DNA from 3 places in the Streptomyces sp. NPDC056222 genome. Region 2 is predicted to be linked to each of the others. Evidence: riboswitches for the same ligand, from Rfam matches in the RefSeq annotation. Region 2 holds a riboswitch; each other region holds the start of a gene.
The links. Region 2 has a riboswitch for cobalamin ahead of ACFC0D_RS07190 (energy-coupling factor ABC transporter permease). Riboswitches for the same ligand answer to the same signal wherever they lie in the genome.
Positions count from the first base shown of each region.

Region 1: it holds a riboswitch for cobalamin, as region 2 does, so the genes downstream of both, cobN (cobaltochelatase subunit CobN) here and ACFC0D_RS07190 (energy-coupling factor ABC transporter permease) in region 2, are expected to answer to the same signal.
Region 3: it holds a riboswitch for cobalamin, as region 2 does, so the genes downstream of both, metE (5-methyltetrahydropteroyltriglutamate--homocysteine S-methyltransferase) here and ACFC0D_RS07190 (energy-coupling factor ABC transporter permease) in region 2, are expected to answer to the same signal.

Region 1 is NZ_JBHJTL010000049.1:21,937-27,329, forward strand. It holds gene cobN (cobaltochelatase subunit CobN) at 1-1,933, opposite strand, end outside; cobalamin riboswitch at 1,968-2,111, opposite strand; gene ACFC0D_RS22625 (cobalamin biosynthesis protein CobG) at 2,175-3,710, shown strand; gene ACFC0D_RS22630 (precorrin-8X methylmutase) at 3,707-4,360, shown strand; gene ACFC0D_RS22635 (precorrin-2 C(20)-methyltransferase) at 4,357-5,393, shown strand, end outside.
Region 2 is NZ_JBHJTL010000009.1:113,241-118,633, reverse strand. It holds partial or broken gene ACFC0D_RS07210 (xanthine dehydrogenase accessory protein XdhC) at 1-179, shown strand, start outside; gene dhaK (dihydroxyacetone kinase subunit DhaK) at 1,159-2,151, shown strand; gene dhaL (dihydroxyacetone kinase subunit DhaL) at 2,148-2,771, shown strand; gene ACFC0D_RS07195 (PTS-dependent dihydroxyacetone kinase phosphotransferase subunit DhaM) at 2,768-3,172, shown strand; cobalamin riboswitch at 3,219-3,443, shown strand; gene ACFC0D_RS07190 (energy-coupling factor ABC transporter permease) at 3,472-4,170, shown strand; gene ACFC0D_RS07185 (energy-coupling factor ABC transporter substrate-binding protein) at 4,170-4,511, shown strand; gene cbiQ (cobalt ECF transporter T component CbiQ) at 4,518-5,267, shown strand; gene ACFC0D_RS07175 (ATP-binding cassette domain-containing protein) at 5,264-5,393, shown strand, end outside.
Region 3 is NZ_JBHJTL010000046.1:4,792-10,184, forward strand. It holds gene ACFC0D_RS21690 (acyl-CoA thioesterase) at 1-347, opposite strand, end outside; gene metE (5-methyltetrahydropteroyltriglutamate--homocysteine S-methyltransferase) at 352-2,676, opposite strand; cobalamin riboswitch at 2,850-3,079, opposite strand; gene ACFC0D_RS21700 (LacI family DNA-binding transcriptional regulator) at 3,364-4,488, shown strand; gene ACFC0D_RS21705 (M60 family metallopeptidase) at 4,685-5,393, shown strand, end outside.

The DNA of each region.
Region 1 (5,393 bases), on a different contig from region 2:
AGCCGTCGTCCTCCGGACGGTCCTCGAGCCCCAGGTCGTGGTCGAGCTTCGCCGCCTGGATCAGCGTCCAGATCTGCGCGCGGATCGCGGGCAGCTTCGACGGGTCCATGGAGGAGATCTGCGCGTACTCGTCGAGCAGCTGCTCCAGGCGCGCGATGTCGCCGTACGAGTCGGCGCGCGCCATCGGCGGCACCAGGTGGTCGACGAGCGTCGCGTGCACGCGACGCTTGGCCTGCGTGCCCTCGCCCGGGTCGTTGACCAGGAACGGGTAGATCAGAGGGATGTCGCCGAGCGCCGCGTCCGGGCCGCAGGCGGCCGACAGGCCGGCGTTCTTGCCGGGCAGCCACTCCAGGTTGCCGTGCTTGCCGAGGTGGACCATCGCGTCCGCCCCGAAGCCGCCGTCCTCGGCGCGCGCCGCGATCCAGCGGTAGGCGGCCAGGTAGTGGTGGGACGGCGGGAGATCGGGGTCGTGATAGATCGCGATCGGGTTCTCGCCGAAGCCGCGCGGCGGCTGGATGAGGATCAGCAGGTTCCCGCGCCGCAGGGCGGCGAGGACGATGTCGCCCTCGGGGTTGCGGGACCGGTCCAGGAACATCTCGCCGGGCGCCGGGCCCCAGTGCTCCTCGACCGCCTCGCGCAGCTCGGCCGGGAGCTGCGCGTACCAGCGCTTGTAGTCGGCCGCCGGGATGCGAACGGGGTTCTTCGCCAGCTGCTCCTCGGTGAGCCAGTCCTGGTCGTGGCCGCCGGCCTCGATCAGGGCGTAGATCAGCTCGTCGCCGTCGCCGGAGACCAGGCCGGGGATCTCCTCGACCGGACCGAAGTCGTAGCCCTCCTCCCGCAGGCGCCGCAGCAGCGCGACGGCGGAGGCGGGGGTGTCGAGGCCGACCGCGTTGCCGATCCGGGAGTGCTTGGTCGGGTACGCGGAGAGGACGAGCGCGAGCTTCTTCTCGGCGTTCGGGATATGGCGCAGACGGGCGTGACGGACCGCGATCCCGGCGACGCGGGCCGCGCGCTCGGTGTCGGCGACGTACGCGGGCAGCCCGTCCTCGTCGATCTCCTTGAAGGAGAACGGGACGGTGATGAGCCGGCCGTCGAACTCGGGGACGGCGACCTGGCTCGCGGCGTCCAGCGGGGAGAGACCCTCGTCGTTCTCCTCCCAGGCCGAGCGCGAGCCGGTGAGGCAGAGCGCCTGGAGGATCGGTACGTCGAGGGCGGCGAGCGCGCCCGCGTCCCAGGCCTCCTCGTCGCCGCCGGCCTGCGCCTCGGCGGGCTTGGTGCCGCCGGCCGCGAGGACGGTGGTGATGATCGCGTCGGCGCCGCGCAGACGGTCGAGCAGCTCCGGCTCCGGGGCGCGCAGGGACGCGACGTACAGCGGCAGGGCCTGGGCGCCGGCGTCCTCGACGGCCTCGCAGAGGGTGTCGATGAAGGCGGTGTTCCCGCTCATGTGGTGGGCGCGGTAGTAGAGCACGGCGACCGTCGGGCCGTCGGTCGTCCGGGGCGTGCGCTCCAGCGGGCCCCAGGTCGGCGCGGCGGCCGGGGCGTCGAAGCCGTGGCCGGTGAGCAGCACGGTGTCGGAGAGGAAGCGGGCCAGCTGCTCCAGGTTGGCCGGGCCGCCGTGCGCGAGGTAGGCGTGGGCCTCGGTGGCGACACCCACCGGGACGGTGGAGGTCGCCATGAGCTGGGCGTCGGGGGCCTGTTCGCCGGAGAGCACGACCAGCGGCCTTCCGGCGGCGCGCAGCGCGTCGAGGCCGTCCTCCCATGCCCGCAGCCCGCCGAGGAGCCGCACGAGAACGAGGTCGACGTCGTCCAGGAGCCCGGGCAGGTCGTCCAGGGCGAGGCGGGAGGGATTGGCGAACCGGTACTCGACGGGGCCGCCGGCCGCGCGGGCGCTGAGCAGGTCGGTGTCGGAGTGCGACAGCAACAGAATTCGCATGCGTGCGCAGGCCTTCCTCGGGGTTGTCCGCGCCCCGGGTGGTCGTATGGACGGCGGGAGTTCCTGACTCACCGGGCCGCTGGTGCGACCTGGCTCACAGTGGCGGGACCGCGCCGGATTCTCACCGGGCTTCCTCCCCGGGGTCCTGGGACCCCATGCCGTCTGCATAGTAGATCGTGCTCACGGCGGGCAGGGGTCGTCCCCAGGGGTCGTCCCGATCCACGTGGGTATGCTCGCCGCCATGCCGCCCACCCCACCCACAACGCCCAACCGGGGCGAACCTCTCATACGGGACCGTGGCGATGCCTGCCCCGGCGCGCTGCGCCTGCACCCCGCCGATGACGGCGGTCTGGCCCGACTGCGCCTGCCCGCAGGCTTGTTGACGTCTCGTCAGGTCCAGGTCCTGGCGTCGGCGGCGGAGTCGCTCGGCGACGGCCGGGTCACGGTCACGTCCCGGGGGAACGTGGAGCTGCGCGGCCTCGGCGAGGGCTGTGGCATCGATCTGGCGGAGCGGCTGACGGAGGCGGGCCTGCTGCCCTCGGCCACCCACGAACGCGTCCGCAACATCGTCGCCTCCCCGACCGCGGGACTGGACGGACTCGGCCACGCGGACGCGCAGTTGTGGGCCCGCGAACTGGACACCCTGCTCTGCGCGACCCCCTGGACGGCGGCCCTCTCGGGCCGCTTCCTCTTCGTCCTGGACGACGGCCGCGGAGACGTGGCGGGGCTGGGCGGAGATGTGACCTTGATCGCAGGAGGACCGTGGGCGGCCGGCGACGGGGGGACGGGCGAGAGCACGTCGCCCGGCGGGAGCAAAGCCTCGACGGGCGGGAGTCCGCACCCCGGCGGGACCGGAGCCTCGGCGGCCGGGAGCCCGTCGCACGGCGAGACCGGAGCCTCGGTGGGCGGGAGTCTGTCCCCCAATGAGAGCGAAGCCTCGGCCGGCGGCTGCGTCGGCCCCGCCCCGCGCGCGGCCGACGCCCTGCTGTACGTCGGCGGGCAGGCGTTCCGCGTCGCGGGCGCCGACGCGCCGCGAGCGGCGCTCGCCGCGGCCGACGCGTTCCTGCGGGCCGCACAGGCCGCCGGGAACGGCGCATGGCGTGTGAAGGAGCTGCCGAACGCAGGCGCACCGAACACGGAGGCCATCGACACCGCCGGCCTGACGGCACTGCCGGGCACCGCGACTCCCGGCGCCGGAACGGCCGACGCGCCGGACGCCGGGACCGGCCTCCTCGACCTCGCCGCCGCGCTCGCACGGGCCGGGGTCGACGCCCGGCCCGTCGTCCCCGCACCGCCGCTGCCGCACGGCGCGCCGCCCGCGCCCGGGCCCCTCGGCGGGAACGCGCTGCACGTGCTCGCGCCGCTCGGACGGCTGACGGCCACCCAGCTGCGGGCGCTGCTGCCCGCCGACGAGGTACGGCTCACGCCCTGGCGCGGGGCCGTCGTCGTCGGGGCCACCCGAACGCGGCTGCCCGAGCTGGAGGCGGCCGGGCTGGTCACCGACCCCCGCTCCCCCTGGGTCGGCGTCGGCGCCTGCACCGGGCGGCCCGGCTGCGCCAAGTCCCTCGCCGGCGTCCGCGCGGACGCCGTACCCGGCACTCCCGGCCTCCCCGTCCACTTCTCGGGGTGCGAGCGCCGGTGCGGCCACCCCCAAGGCGCCCCCGGCAGCTGGGTCGACGTCCTCGCCACCGCCGAGGGCACCTACCTCGTGGACGGCCGCCCCACCCCCCGTACCTCCCTGACCGAAGCAGTCGCAACGGCCCGCACAACGAGATGAGCGAGAACGACACGATGTTCGCCTACGAGAAGGACGGCGCGGAGATCTACCGCCAGTCCTTTGCCACGATCCGCGCCGAGGCGGACCTCGCCGATCTGCCCGCCGACGTCGCCACGGTCGCGGTCCGCATGATCCACGCCTGCGGCATGACCGACCTCGTCCGCGACCTCGCCTACTCGCCGCAGGTCGTCTCCCGCGCCCGCGCCGCCCTGCGCGCCGGCGCACCGATCCTGTGCGACGCGCAGATGGTCGCCAGCGGCGTGACCCGCAAGCGCCTGCCCGCCGACAACGACGTGGTCTGCACCCTCTCCGACCCCTCCGTGCCCGCCCTCGCCGCCGAGCTCGGCACCACCCGCAGCGCCGCCGCCCTCGAACTCTGGCGCGACCGCCTCGAAGGCTCCGTCGTCGCCATCGGCAACGCGCCCACCGCCCTCTTCCACCTCCTGGAGATGATCGCGAAGGGTGCGCCCCGCCCGGCCGCCGTCCTCGGCATACCGGTCGGCTTCATCGGCGCCGCCGAGTCCAAGGACGCCCTCGCCGCCCAGACCCTGGGCCTCGACTACCTCGTCGTACGGGGCCGGCGCGGCGGCAGCGCGATGACCGCCGCCGCGATCAACGCCATCGCGACGGAAGCGGAGATCCAGGCATGAGCGCCAACGCCCCCGGCAAGCTGTACGGAGTCGGCCTCGGCCCCGGCGACCCCAACCTGATGACGGTCGCCGCCGTGAAGGCCATCGCGTCCGCCGACGTCGTCGCCTACCACTCGGCCCGCCACGGCCGCTCCATCGCGCGCTCCATCGCCGCCGAGCACCTCCGCGAGGACCACATCGAGGAGCGGCTGATGTACCCGCTCACGGTGGAGACCACCGACCACCCCGGCGGCTACCGCGGCGCGCTCGACGACTTCTACGAGGAGGCCGCGGCCCGCCTCGCCGCCCACCTCGACGCCGGCCGCACCGTCGCCGTCCTCGCCGAGGGCGACCCGCTCTTCTACGGCTCGTACCAGCACATGCACAAGCGGCTCGCGGACCGCTACGACACCACCGTCATCCCCGGCGTCACCTCCGTGTCCGCCGCCGCGGCCCGGCTCGGCGAGCCGCTGTGCGAGGCGGAGGAGGTCCTGACGATCATCCCCGGCACACTGCCGGAGGACGAGCTGACGGCCCGCCTCGCGGGCACCGACTCGGCGGTCGTGATGAAGCTCGGCCGCACCTTCCCCACCGTGCGCCGCGCCCTGGAGCGCGCGGGCCGCCTCGACGACGCGCGGTACGTGGAGCGGGCGTTCATGGCGGGCGAGCGGACGGAGATCCTCGCCGAGGTGGACCCGGAGACCGTGCCGTACTTCTCGGTCGCCGTCCTGCCCTCCCGTATCGACGCCGTCACCCCCGAGTCCCGGGAGACCGGCGGCGAGGTCGTCGTCGTCGGCACCGGCCCGGCGGGCGCTCCCTGGCTGACGCCGGAGTCGCGCGGCGCGCTGGTCAACGCCGACGACCTCGTCGGCTACACCACCTACCTCGACCGCGTCCCGGCGCTGCGCCCCGGCCAGCGCCGGCACGGCTCGGACAACAAGGTCGAGTCCGAGCGCGCCGAGTTCGCCCTCGACCTCGCCCGGCGCGGGCGCCGCGTCGCGGTCGTCTCGGGCGGCGACCCCGGTGTCTTCGCCATGGCCACGGCGGTCCTGGA
Region 2 (5,393 bases):
ACGCCGCCGCCATCGACCGCATCAAGACCCCGATCGGAATCACCGGGGTCACCGGCAAGGAACCGGCCACGATCGCGGTGAGCGTCGCGGCGGACCTGCTCCGGACCTTCGAACAGGGCAGCCACCGGACCGGGCCGAACGCGATCGCCGCCGTGCAGGCACCCGCCACCAGCCGGTAATGCGGACTCCGGCCGGTGTCACAGCGACCGTACGAGCACCGCACCCGGACGACCTGTCAGGTGCCTCACCCTGACATGGCCCGCGCGATCACGCGACCGGATCCCCGCGTCTGCGAGGACGGTACGGGTGGGCCGTCCTCCGCAGCCGCACGACCCCACGCAAAAGCCCCGGACTTTCGTCAGGGGCTGCTCAACGTCGCGTGGACTACTTGCACTTACCGTTGTTGCATGTCTCACCCACCGGGCAGGAGATGCCCGCACAGGGGTCCGAGACGCACCGACCGTTCTTGCACGTCTCACCCGTCGGACAGGAGATGCCCGCACAGGAGTTCGCGACGCACCGACCGTTCTTGCACGTCTCACCTCCCGGGCAGACGATGCCCGCACAGGGGTTCGTGACACATTTGCCGTTCTTACAGGTCGTACCTCCCGGGCAGACGATCCCAGCGCATTTGTCGTTCGCCGCGAGCGTCAACGAGGCACCCGATTCCTGAGAACACGAACCACGCTCGAGGGTTTGCTCCTGGACGACCGGTGCCGGTCGGACAGGGGCATCCACCGACTGAGCGGATGCCAAACCCAAGGGGGCAAGAAACAGGATGACCACGGAAGCGGCGAGAGATATACGAGGCATACCGCACCTCCATCCGCTCCCCTCTTTCAACCCTGCGCCGCTCGAACGCGCGGTGCAAGACCAACGGACAGTCATGACAGACCTGCCGGGCGCCAAGGATTGAGCAAGGTCTACGCAACGTACTCGGACGACGGCTTTCCGTGGTCGCGTCCAGATCGGGACGGCCTCGAAGGGCAGTGCGCCCTCGTGGGCGAACCGAGCTGATCTGCGAGCCGGAGGCGTTGGTGTAGCGGCCCTGGAAGGCGGCCGCGACGCACCGGCCCTGCGGGGTCTGTGATCGGGGGCGGGGAGCGCAGATACTGCTGGAGGTCGCACCACACCTGCCAGCGCTGCCAGGAGATGTCCGTGAAGATGCTGATCAACGTTCCCGAGACCGTGGTCGCCGATGCGCTGCGGGGGATGGCCGCCGCGCATCCCGAGCTCACCGTCGATGTCGAGCATCGCGTCGTGCTGCGGCGGGACGCGCCCGTGGACGGCAAGGTGGGGCTCGTGTCCGGAGGTGGGTCCGGGCATGAGCCGTTGCACGGGGGGTTCGTGGGGCCCGGGATGTTGGCGGCCGCTTGCCCCGGGGAGATCTTCACGTCGCCCGTGCCCGATCAGATGGTGCGGGCCGCCGCCGCGGTCGACAGCGGGGCCGGGGTCCTGTTCGTCGTCAAGAACTACACCGGGGACGTCCTCAACTTCGAGATGGCGGCCGAGCTCGCCGAGGACGAGGGGATCCAGATCGCCAAGGTGCTCGTCAACGACGACGTGGCGGTGACGGACAGTCTGTACACGGCCGGGCGGCGCGGGACCGGGGCCACGTTGTTCGTGGAGAAGATCGCCGGGGCCGCGGCCGAGGAGGGCGCGCCGCTGGAGCGGGTGGAGGCGATCGCGCGGCGGGTGAACGAGCGGTCGCGGAGTTTCGGTGTCGCGCTGAGCGCCTGCACCACGCCCGCCAAGGGCAGTCCCACCTTTGATCTGCCCGCCGGTGAGCTGGAGTTGGGCATCGGGATCCATGGCGAGCCCGGGCGTGAGCGGCGGTCGATGATGACCTCGCGGGAGATCGCGGACTTCGCCGTCGATGCCGTACTGGACGATCTGCGGCCGTCCGGACCGGTCCTCGCCCTGGTGAACGGCATGGGCGCCACCCCGTTGCTCGAACTGTACGGCTTCAACGCCGAGGTCCAACGGGTCCTGACCGAACGTGCGGTGCCGGTCGCCCGCACCCTGGTCGGGAACTACGTCACCTCCCTCGACATGGCCGGCTGTTCGGTGACGTTGTGCGAGGCCGACGAAGAGATGCTGCGACTGTGGGACGCGCCCGTGCAGACGCCCGCCCTGCGCTGGGGCCGGTGAGCGGAGTGTCCGAAGTCGACGAGTTCGACGCCGCGTTCTTCCTGCGCTGGCTGACCATCGCCGCGGCAGCCGTCGAACGCGAGGCCGATCGCCTCACCGAGCTCGACTCGGCGATCGGCGACGCCGACCACGGGGCCAATCTGAAGCGGGGGTTCGGCGCCGTGACGGATGCGCTGGAGAAGGATCCGCCCACGACGCCGGGTGCCGTACTCGCCGCTGCCGGGCGGCAGTTGATCTCCACCGTCGGCGGCGCGTCCGGGCCGCTGTACGGGACGCTGCTGCGCCGGACGGGCAAGGGTCTCGGCGAGGCCCCGGCGGTGACGCGGCAGGAGCTGGCGGCGGCGCTCACCGCGGGAGTCGCCGCGGTCGCCCAGCTCGGCGGGGCGCAGGTGGGTGACAAGACGATGCTGGACGCCCTCGTTCCGGCTACCGAGGGGCTCGGCAAGTCCTTCGCGGCCGCCCGGGACGCGGCCGAGCGGGGCGCCCTCGCGACCGTACCCCTCCAGGCGCGCAAGGGCAGGGCGAGCTATCTGGGCGAGCGCTCCATCGGGCACCAGGACCCCGGGGCCACCTCGTCCGCGCTGCTGATCGCCGCCCTCGTCGAGGCGGCGGCCGAGTGACCGCGCAGGTCGGAATCGTCCTCGTATCGCACAGCGCGGAGGTGGCCGGCGCCGTCGCCGCACTGGCCCAGGGTCTCGCGGGCGGCGGAGCGACCGCGCCGATCGCCCCCGCGGGCGGACGGCCGGACGGCGGCCTCGGCACCAGCTCCCAGCTGATCGTCGGGGCGGCGCGGGAGGTCGACCGGGGTGCCGGTGTGGCGCTGCTCGTCGATCTCGGCAGCGCCGTACTGACGGTGAAGGCTCTCCTCGCCGAGGAGGACGAGCTGCCGGAGGGGGCACGGCTCGTGGACGCCCCGTTCGTCGAGGGCGCCGTCGCCGCCCTCGTCACGGCGAGCGCGGGCGGGGATCTGGATGCCGTGGTGGCCGCGGCCTCGGAGGCCTACACGTATCGAAAGGAGTGAGAGGGGGGCGCGCGCGAGATCTGTCACACACCGTCCGGAGGAGCCTCCGTGTTGTGATGTACCTGGTCAACCCACTACTGTCACAGCGCCTTGGTGTACGGGAAACCGGTGCGGTACCGGTGCGGCCCTCGCCACTGTGATCGGGAAGTCCGGCTCCATCCCTCCGGGGAAGCCACTGGACCACCGCGGGAGACCGCGGCGGTTTGGGAAGGCGGAGCCGCGGCGGCATGACCCGTCAGCCAGGAGACCGGCCAAGGTGCGTTGTCCATCCACGAGGTGCTGGAGAGGGTCTCCCAACCATGCATATAGCCGAGGGGTATCTGCCCCCTGTGCACGCGGCCGCCTGGGGCGTCGCGTCCGCTCCCTTCGTTGTCCACGGTGTTCGCGCGCTGACCCGTGAGGTCAAGGCCAACCCCGAGTCCACCCTGCTGCTCGGTGCGTCCGGTGCGTTCACTTTCGTCCTGTCCGCGCTCAAGATTCCGTCGGTGACGGGCAGTTGCTCGCACCCCACCGGTACGGGGCTCGGCGCGATCCTGTTCCGGCCGCCCGTGATGGCGGTCCTGGGCACGATCACGCTGCTCTTCCAGGCACTGCTGCTCGCCCACGGCGGGCTCACGACGCTCGGTGCCAACGTCTTCTCGATGGCCATCGTCGGCCCATGGGCCGGCTTCGGTACGTACTGGCTGCTGCGCCGGTCCAACGTGCCGCTGATGGTGAGCGTGTTCTTCGGCGCGTTCGTCGCCGACATCTCCACCTACTGCGTCACCAGCGTGCAGCTCGCGCTGGCCTTCCCGGACCCGGGCAGCGGTGTGCTCGGCGCGCTGGCCAAGTTCGGCGGGATCTTCGCCGTGACCCAGTTGCCGCTCGCCGTCAGCGAGGGGCTGCTCACGGTGCTCGTGATGCGGCTGCTCACGCAGTCCAGCAAGGGGGACCTGACCCGCCTCGGCGTCCTGCTCCCGTCCCGGAAGAAGAACGAGAACGCGGAGGCGAGCGCCTGATGAGCCGGAACGCGAAGATCAACACCCTGCTCCTGCTCGTCGTCGCGGCGCTCGCGGTGCTCCCGCTGGTGCTCGGGCTCGGCGACCACAAGGAGGAGCCGTTCACCGGGGCCGACGCCGAGGCGGAGACGGCGATCACGGAGATCGCTCCCGACTACGAGCCGTGGTTCAGCCCGCTGTACGAGCCGCCGTCCGGCGAGATCGAGTCGGCGCTGTTCTCGCTCCAGGCGGCGCTCGGCGCCGGCGTGCTGGCGTACTACTTCGGCGTGCACAGGGGCCGCAAGCAGGGCGAGGCCCGTGCCGAGGCGAAGGCGCTGCGGTCGGCGTCCGGCGACGAGTAGGCGCCGATGCTGCCGATCGACGCTGCGGCGCACAGCAGTCGCTGGCGCCGCCGTCACCCCTGCGAGAAAGCGGTGCTCGGGTTCGGTCTGACGCTCTGCGCGGTCTGTCTGCCGCCCTGGCCGGGCGCCGTGCTCGTCGCGGCGGCCACGCTCGCCGTGCTCCTCGGTCCTGCCGGGGTGCCGGGGCGCCAGCTGTGGCGGGCGTTCCGGATCCCGCTGGGATTTTGCGTGACGGGCGCGATCCCGCTCCTGTTCGAGGTCGGCGGTGCACGGGGGCTCGTCGCCCTCGCGCCGGACGGACCGTTGCACGCGGGCGAGTTGCTGCTGCGGACCTCGGCCGCGTCCCTGGGCGTGCTGCTGTTCGCGTTCACCACGCCCGTCTCGGACGTGCTGCCGCGTCTCGTACGGGCCGGAGTGCCGGCTCCCGTGGTGGACGTGGCGCTGGTGATGTACCGGATCAGCTTCCTGCTCCTGGACGCCATATCCAAGATCCGGCAGGCGCAGGCGGCCCGGCTCGGGCTCACCACCCGGGCGGCGACGTGGCGCTCGCTCGCGGGGCTCGGTGCGACCGCGTTCGTGCGCGCCTTCGACCGGGCGCAGCGCCTGCAGACGGGGCTCGCCGGGCGGGGGTACGACGGGACCTTGCGGGTCCTGGTGCCCCAAGCGGCGGTGTCGACCCGCTTCCTCGCGTCGACGGCCGGCCTCCTGGCCGGTCTCGTCACGCTCACTCTCGTACTGGAAAGGTCCCTGCCGTGAGCCCTGCACCTCCTGTCGTGGAACTGGTGAAGGCCACGTTCGCCTACGAGGACGGGCCGGTCGTCCTCGACGGCATCGACTTCGCCGTGCCGGAGGGCCGGGCGATGGCTCTCCTCGGCCGCAACG
Region 3 (5,393 bases), on a different contig from region 2:
TCGGTCGTGGGACCGGAGGTCGCGTTCCAGCGTTCCGCGGTGACGCCGACGGCGACGGCCATCGAGGTCCGGCCCGCGTGGCACAGCTCGGCGTGGACGGTGAGCAGGTCACCGGCGCGAGCGGGGGAGAGGAACGTCATCCGGTCGACGGAGACCGTCACGGCGGGGCCGTCCGCGTGGCGGCCCGCCGCCGCCGCGGCTGCGTCGTCGATGAGTTTCATGACGACGCCGCCGTGGATGGTCCCGTACAGGTTGGTCTCGTGCTCGCTCATGATGTGGGCGAGGGTCACCTGGGAGTCGGCCGGTGCTTTGTGGGCCCGATCGCCGACGGTGGTACAGGTGTTCATGTGCTCAGCCCTCGGTGCGGGGCAGACGACCACGGACCTGGCGGGCCGCCGCGGCCATGTGTTCCAGTGCGGGCCGGACCTCTCGCCAGCCGCGCGTCTTCAGGCCGCAGTCGGGATTGATCCAGAGCCGGTCGGCGGGGACGGAGAGCAGGGCGCGCTCGATGAGCGAGACGGCCTCCGCCTCCTCCGGGACGCGCGGTGAGTGGATGTCGTACACGCCGGGGCCGACCTCCCGGGGGTATCCGGCCCCCGCGAGCTCGTCCGCGACCTGCATGTGGGAACGGGCGGCCTCCAGGCTGATGACGTCCGCGTCGAGGTCGTCGATGGCCCGGAGGATGTCGCCGAACTCGGCGTAGCACATGTGGGTGTGGATCTGGGTGTCCGGACGGACGCCGGCCGTGGTGAGGCGGAAGGCCTCGGTGGCCCAGGCGAGGTACGGGGCGTGGGCGTCGGCGCGCAGCGGCAGTGTCTCGCGCAGGGCCGGCTCGTCGACCTGGATCACCGACGTGCCCGCCGCCTCCAGATCGGCGACCTCGTCGCGCAGGGCGAGCGCGACCTGGCGGGCGGTGTCGCCGAGCGGCTGGTCGTCACGGACGAAGGACCAGGCCAGCATCGTGACCGGGCCGGTCAGCATTCCCTTGACGGGGCGGGACGTCTGCCGCTGTGCGTACGTCGTCCAGCGCACCGTCATCGGCGCGGGGCGGGAGATGTCGCCGGCCAGGACCGGCGGCCGGACGTACCGGGTGCCGTACGACTGGACCCAGCCGTGCTGGGTGGCGAGGTAGCCGGTCAGCCGCTCGGCGAAGTACTGGACCATGTCGTTGCGTTCGGGCTCGCCGTGCACGAGGACGTCGAGGCCGGTCTTCTCCTGGAAGGCGATCACCTCGCGGATCTCGGCCTTGATCCGCTCCTCGTATGCCGTCGTGTCGAGCCATCCGGCGCGCAGATCGGCGCGGGCGCTGCGCAGCTCGGCGGTCTGCGGGAAGGAGCCGATGGTCGTCGTGGGCAGCAACGGCAGGTTCAGGTGGGCCCGCTGGGCGGCCGCGCGCTCGGTGTAGGGCTGGGCACGGCGGGTGTCGCTTTCGGTGACGGCGGCCGTGCGGGTCCGTACGGCGGGGTCGTTGGTGATCGCCGAGCTCGCCCGCGAGGCCAGATCGGCACGGTTGGCGGCGAGTTCGGCGGCGATCGCACCGGTGCCCTGGGACAGGCCGCGCGCGAGCGTGGCGATCTCCGCGGTCTTCTGGCGCGCGAAGGCGAGCCAGCGGCGGATCTGCGGGTCGATGTCCCGCTCCACCGCGGCGTCCAGCGGGACGTGCAGCAGCGAGCAGGACGCCGCGACGTCGACCTGATCGGCGAGGCCGAGCAGGGTGCCGAGGGCGGTCAGGGACTTCTGGTGGTCGTTGATCCAGATGTTGCGGCCGTTGACGACACCGGCGACCAGCCGCTTGCCCGGCAGGCCGCCCACCGCCGCGAGATCCGCCAGATTGCCGGCGGCGGCATCGGTGAAGTCGAGCGCGAGTCCCTCCACGGGGGCCTTCGCCAGCACGGGAAGTGCCTCGCCCAGCCGGTCGAAGTAGGAGGCGATCAGCAGCTTCGGCCGGTCGGCAGGGCCGCCGAGTTCACGGTAGGCGCGGGCGGCGGCGTTCAGCTCGGCGGGAGTGCGGTCCTGGACGAGGGCGGGCTCGTCGAGCTGCACCCACTCGGCGCCCGCCGCGAGCAGGTCGGCGAGCACCTCGGCGTACACCGGCAGCAACCGGTCGAGCAGGGTGAGCGGCTCGAAGTCCTCCGCGACACCCGGCGCCGGCTTGGCCAGCAGGAGGTACGTGACCGGCCCCACCAGGACGGGACGGGCCGAGTGGCCGAGCGCGAGGGCCTCCTTCAGCTCGGCGACCTGCTTGGTGCTGTCGGCGCCGAAGGCACTGTCGGGACCCAGCTCGGGGACAAGGTAGTGGTAGTTGGTGTCGAACCACTTGGTCATCTCCAGCGGCGCCACGTCCTCGGTGCCGCGGGCCATCGCGAAGTACCCGTCGAGCGGGTCGGACTCGACGGCGGCGCGGTGGCGGGCGGGGACGGCGCCGACCATGACACTGGTGTCGAGCACATGGTCGTAGAGGGAGAAGTCGCCGGTCGGCACCTCGTGGATGCCGGAGTCGGCGAGCTGCCGCCAGTTGGTCTCGCGCAGCTCCCGGGCGGTCTCCCGGAGGGCTTCGGCGCCGACCCGGCCCTTCCAGTACCCCTCGACGGCCTTCTTCAGCTCCCGGTTCCGACCCTGGCGGGGGTATCCGTACACGGTGGCCCGTGCTGCCGCGGCCGCGGACTCGGTTGTCACGTAACTCTCCTTCGCGAGCTTGCGTGTCATGAGACAGACCCGAGGAGTCGCGAGCGAAGGGTGACGAACCGGAAGGACCACCGCAGGGGCGTACATCGAGGTACGCGCGGCCGATCCGTCCTGCTGTGCACGCCGACCCGCCCACGAGGTCACCGGGATCACCGCACGCGAACGGTCGCGTACGGGCAACGGGCAGGTCTTCGGACTCGCGAGCACGTCTCGTCGTACGGAAGTCGTACGAGACACCTACTAACCGTCGCTTCCCAGACCCTCGCGGGCCCAGTGCGTATGACGGCGGTCGTTCTCGCTCACCGCTGCGGGGCAGTCCCGGATTCCCACCGGGTTCCCTCTTACGACGCGTCCCGCCTGGCTGACGGGGCGAACCAGCTGCACGGGCAGCGTAGCCCCGTGGGCGTGGAAGGGTGCGAGTGACTCATGTTCCGGACGGTGAAATGAGACACACCCGCTGTGAGGGCTGCGTGGCGGCGCGCCGCCACCCCTGGGGAACGGAGTCTCCGGTGCCGCCCCCGCGACGGCTCCCCGCCTGTGCCGGAGACGGCGGGACCACCGAAGTCCCGGGCCGCGCACCGTTGTTCGTGACCGGTGGGCTCCTGGCGCGTCCGCGTGCCGTGAACAGCGGCGACGGAGTTCGTATAGGCTCCAGCCGCACGTGAGGAGGCGGCACCGATGAACGGGAGTGCTCGGCAGGTGGCGGCGGGGGATTCGCGGCGCGCGACCATCCGGGAGGTGGCCGCGCTCGCCGGAGTGTCGACGGCGACCGTCTCACGGGTGCTGAACCGCAACTATCCGGTGGCACAGGCGACCCGCGACCGGGTCGAGGGCGCGATGCGGGAGCTCGGCTATGTGGTGAACGCGCACGCCCGCGCCCTGGCCGGCACCTCGAACCGCACCGTGGGGATCATCGTCAGCGAGATCGTCGACCCCTTCTTCGCGTACATCGCGCGCGGCGTGGAGCGCGAGGCGGCGCGCACGGGCCGGCTCTGCCTGGTCTGCTGCACGCAGGGCGACGCGAAGCGCGAACTGGCCTTCGTCGACCTCCTGCACGAGCAGCGTGCCGACGTGGTCGTGCTGGTCGGAGGGAGTGTCGTGGACCGCGCCTACACCGCGGAACTCACCCGCCGCGCCGAGGAACTCCACGCCGGGGGCTCCTCCCTGGTGCTCTGCGGCCGGCCCTCGCTGGGGGGACGGGTCCCCGCGGCGGCGGTGGAGTACGACAACGAGGGCGGTGCGTTCGCCATCACCGACCATCTGCTGACGCAAGGGCATCGGCGGATCCTCTACCTGGGCGGCCCGCCCGCCGTCTCGACCACGCTGGACCGCCTCGCCGGATACCGCCGAGCCCTCGAACTGCGCGGCGTCACGCCCGATGACGGTCTGGTGCACACCGGTGCGTTCAGCAGAGGCTTCGGCTATCGCCGGACGACCGAACTCCTCGCCGAGGGGCTCGACTTCACCGCGATCTTCGCCGCCAACGACATCGTGGCGGCCGGTGCGGCGCAGGCCCTGGAGGAGGCGGGCGCCCGGATCCCGGAGGACGTCTCCCTCGTCGGCTACGACGATGTGCCCGTGGCGCAAGAGATGCGTCCGCGGCTGACCACCGTGCACATCCCGCTGGAGGAGATGGGCCGGCAGGCCGTGCGGCTCGCGACCCCCGGGGACGACGGCGACGACGGTGACGACGCCTGGCGGGCACCCACGACGGGCGTGCACCGGCTGGGCACGCACATCGTGGTGCGCGACTCGGTGGCCCCGCCGAAGGCGACACGCACCCGGCGGGCCCGCACCGTGTGAAGCAGGGATGAGCGCGGGGGACAACCCAGGGCAGAGGTGTGGGAGAGAACGTTTACCGTCGCTTGTCTCCGCTGGTTCCCTTCGGGTTCATAGAAACCCGTAGAAACATTGCGTCTTCTCTTGCCTCGGCATAGCAACCGCTTACATCCTGTCGGGCAGTCAGAGGCCAGGCCCTTGCCCTCTCCGAGGAGACCGGATGCCCCACCTCCCTGCGCTCAACCGTCGTTCCGTCCTCGCGGGTCTGGCCGGTGCCGGCACCGCCGGCCTGCTGGGCGCCGCCCCGGCGCACGCGGCCACCGCGGCCGCCACCGCCACCGGCCATACGTGCACGATCACGGTGACCGCACGCCCCGCCGCCGAGAGCGAGCGGCTCCGGCTCGCCCAGGCGCTGCGCGGCAGCGAGCTCCACGCGACCGGCCTGTACGCGCCGCCCGGTGCCGAGGTCACGCTCAACGTCCTGCCGTACGACGGTCTCGTGCCGACCCTGTGGATCGGCCTGTGGGACTACTACGGCACGCTCACCGAGCCGCGAGCCCACGCGCTCGAACCCGGCGCCAACACCGTCGTCGATCCCCACGGCGGTCCCGTCTACCTGACGCTGGCCGGTGACGGCGAGCGGGCGGGGGTCAGGTTCCGCTCCGGGGCCGTGCCCATGCCCACGTACGCACTGGGCCGCACCACCGAGGCCGACTACCAGGCCCGGTTGGACACGCTCACCGACGTCCCCTACGTGGAGCTGACGGCGCCGCACACGATCCTCACCCTCACACGGGAGGGCGCCCTCCTCCACCGGAACGAGGACCACGACGCCCTCCTGCGGCTCCTGGAGACCGTCATCGCCTCGCACGCCGCCATCAGCGGTCTCGACGGGAGCTCCCCGACACACCGTCGCAAGGCCGGCCCGT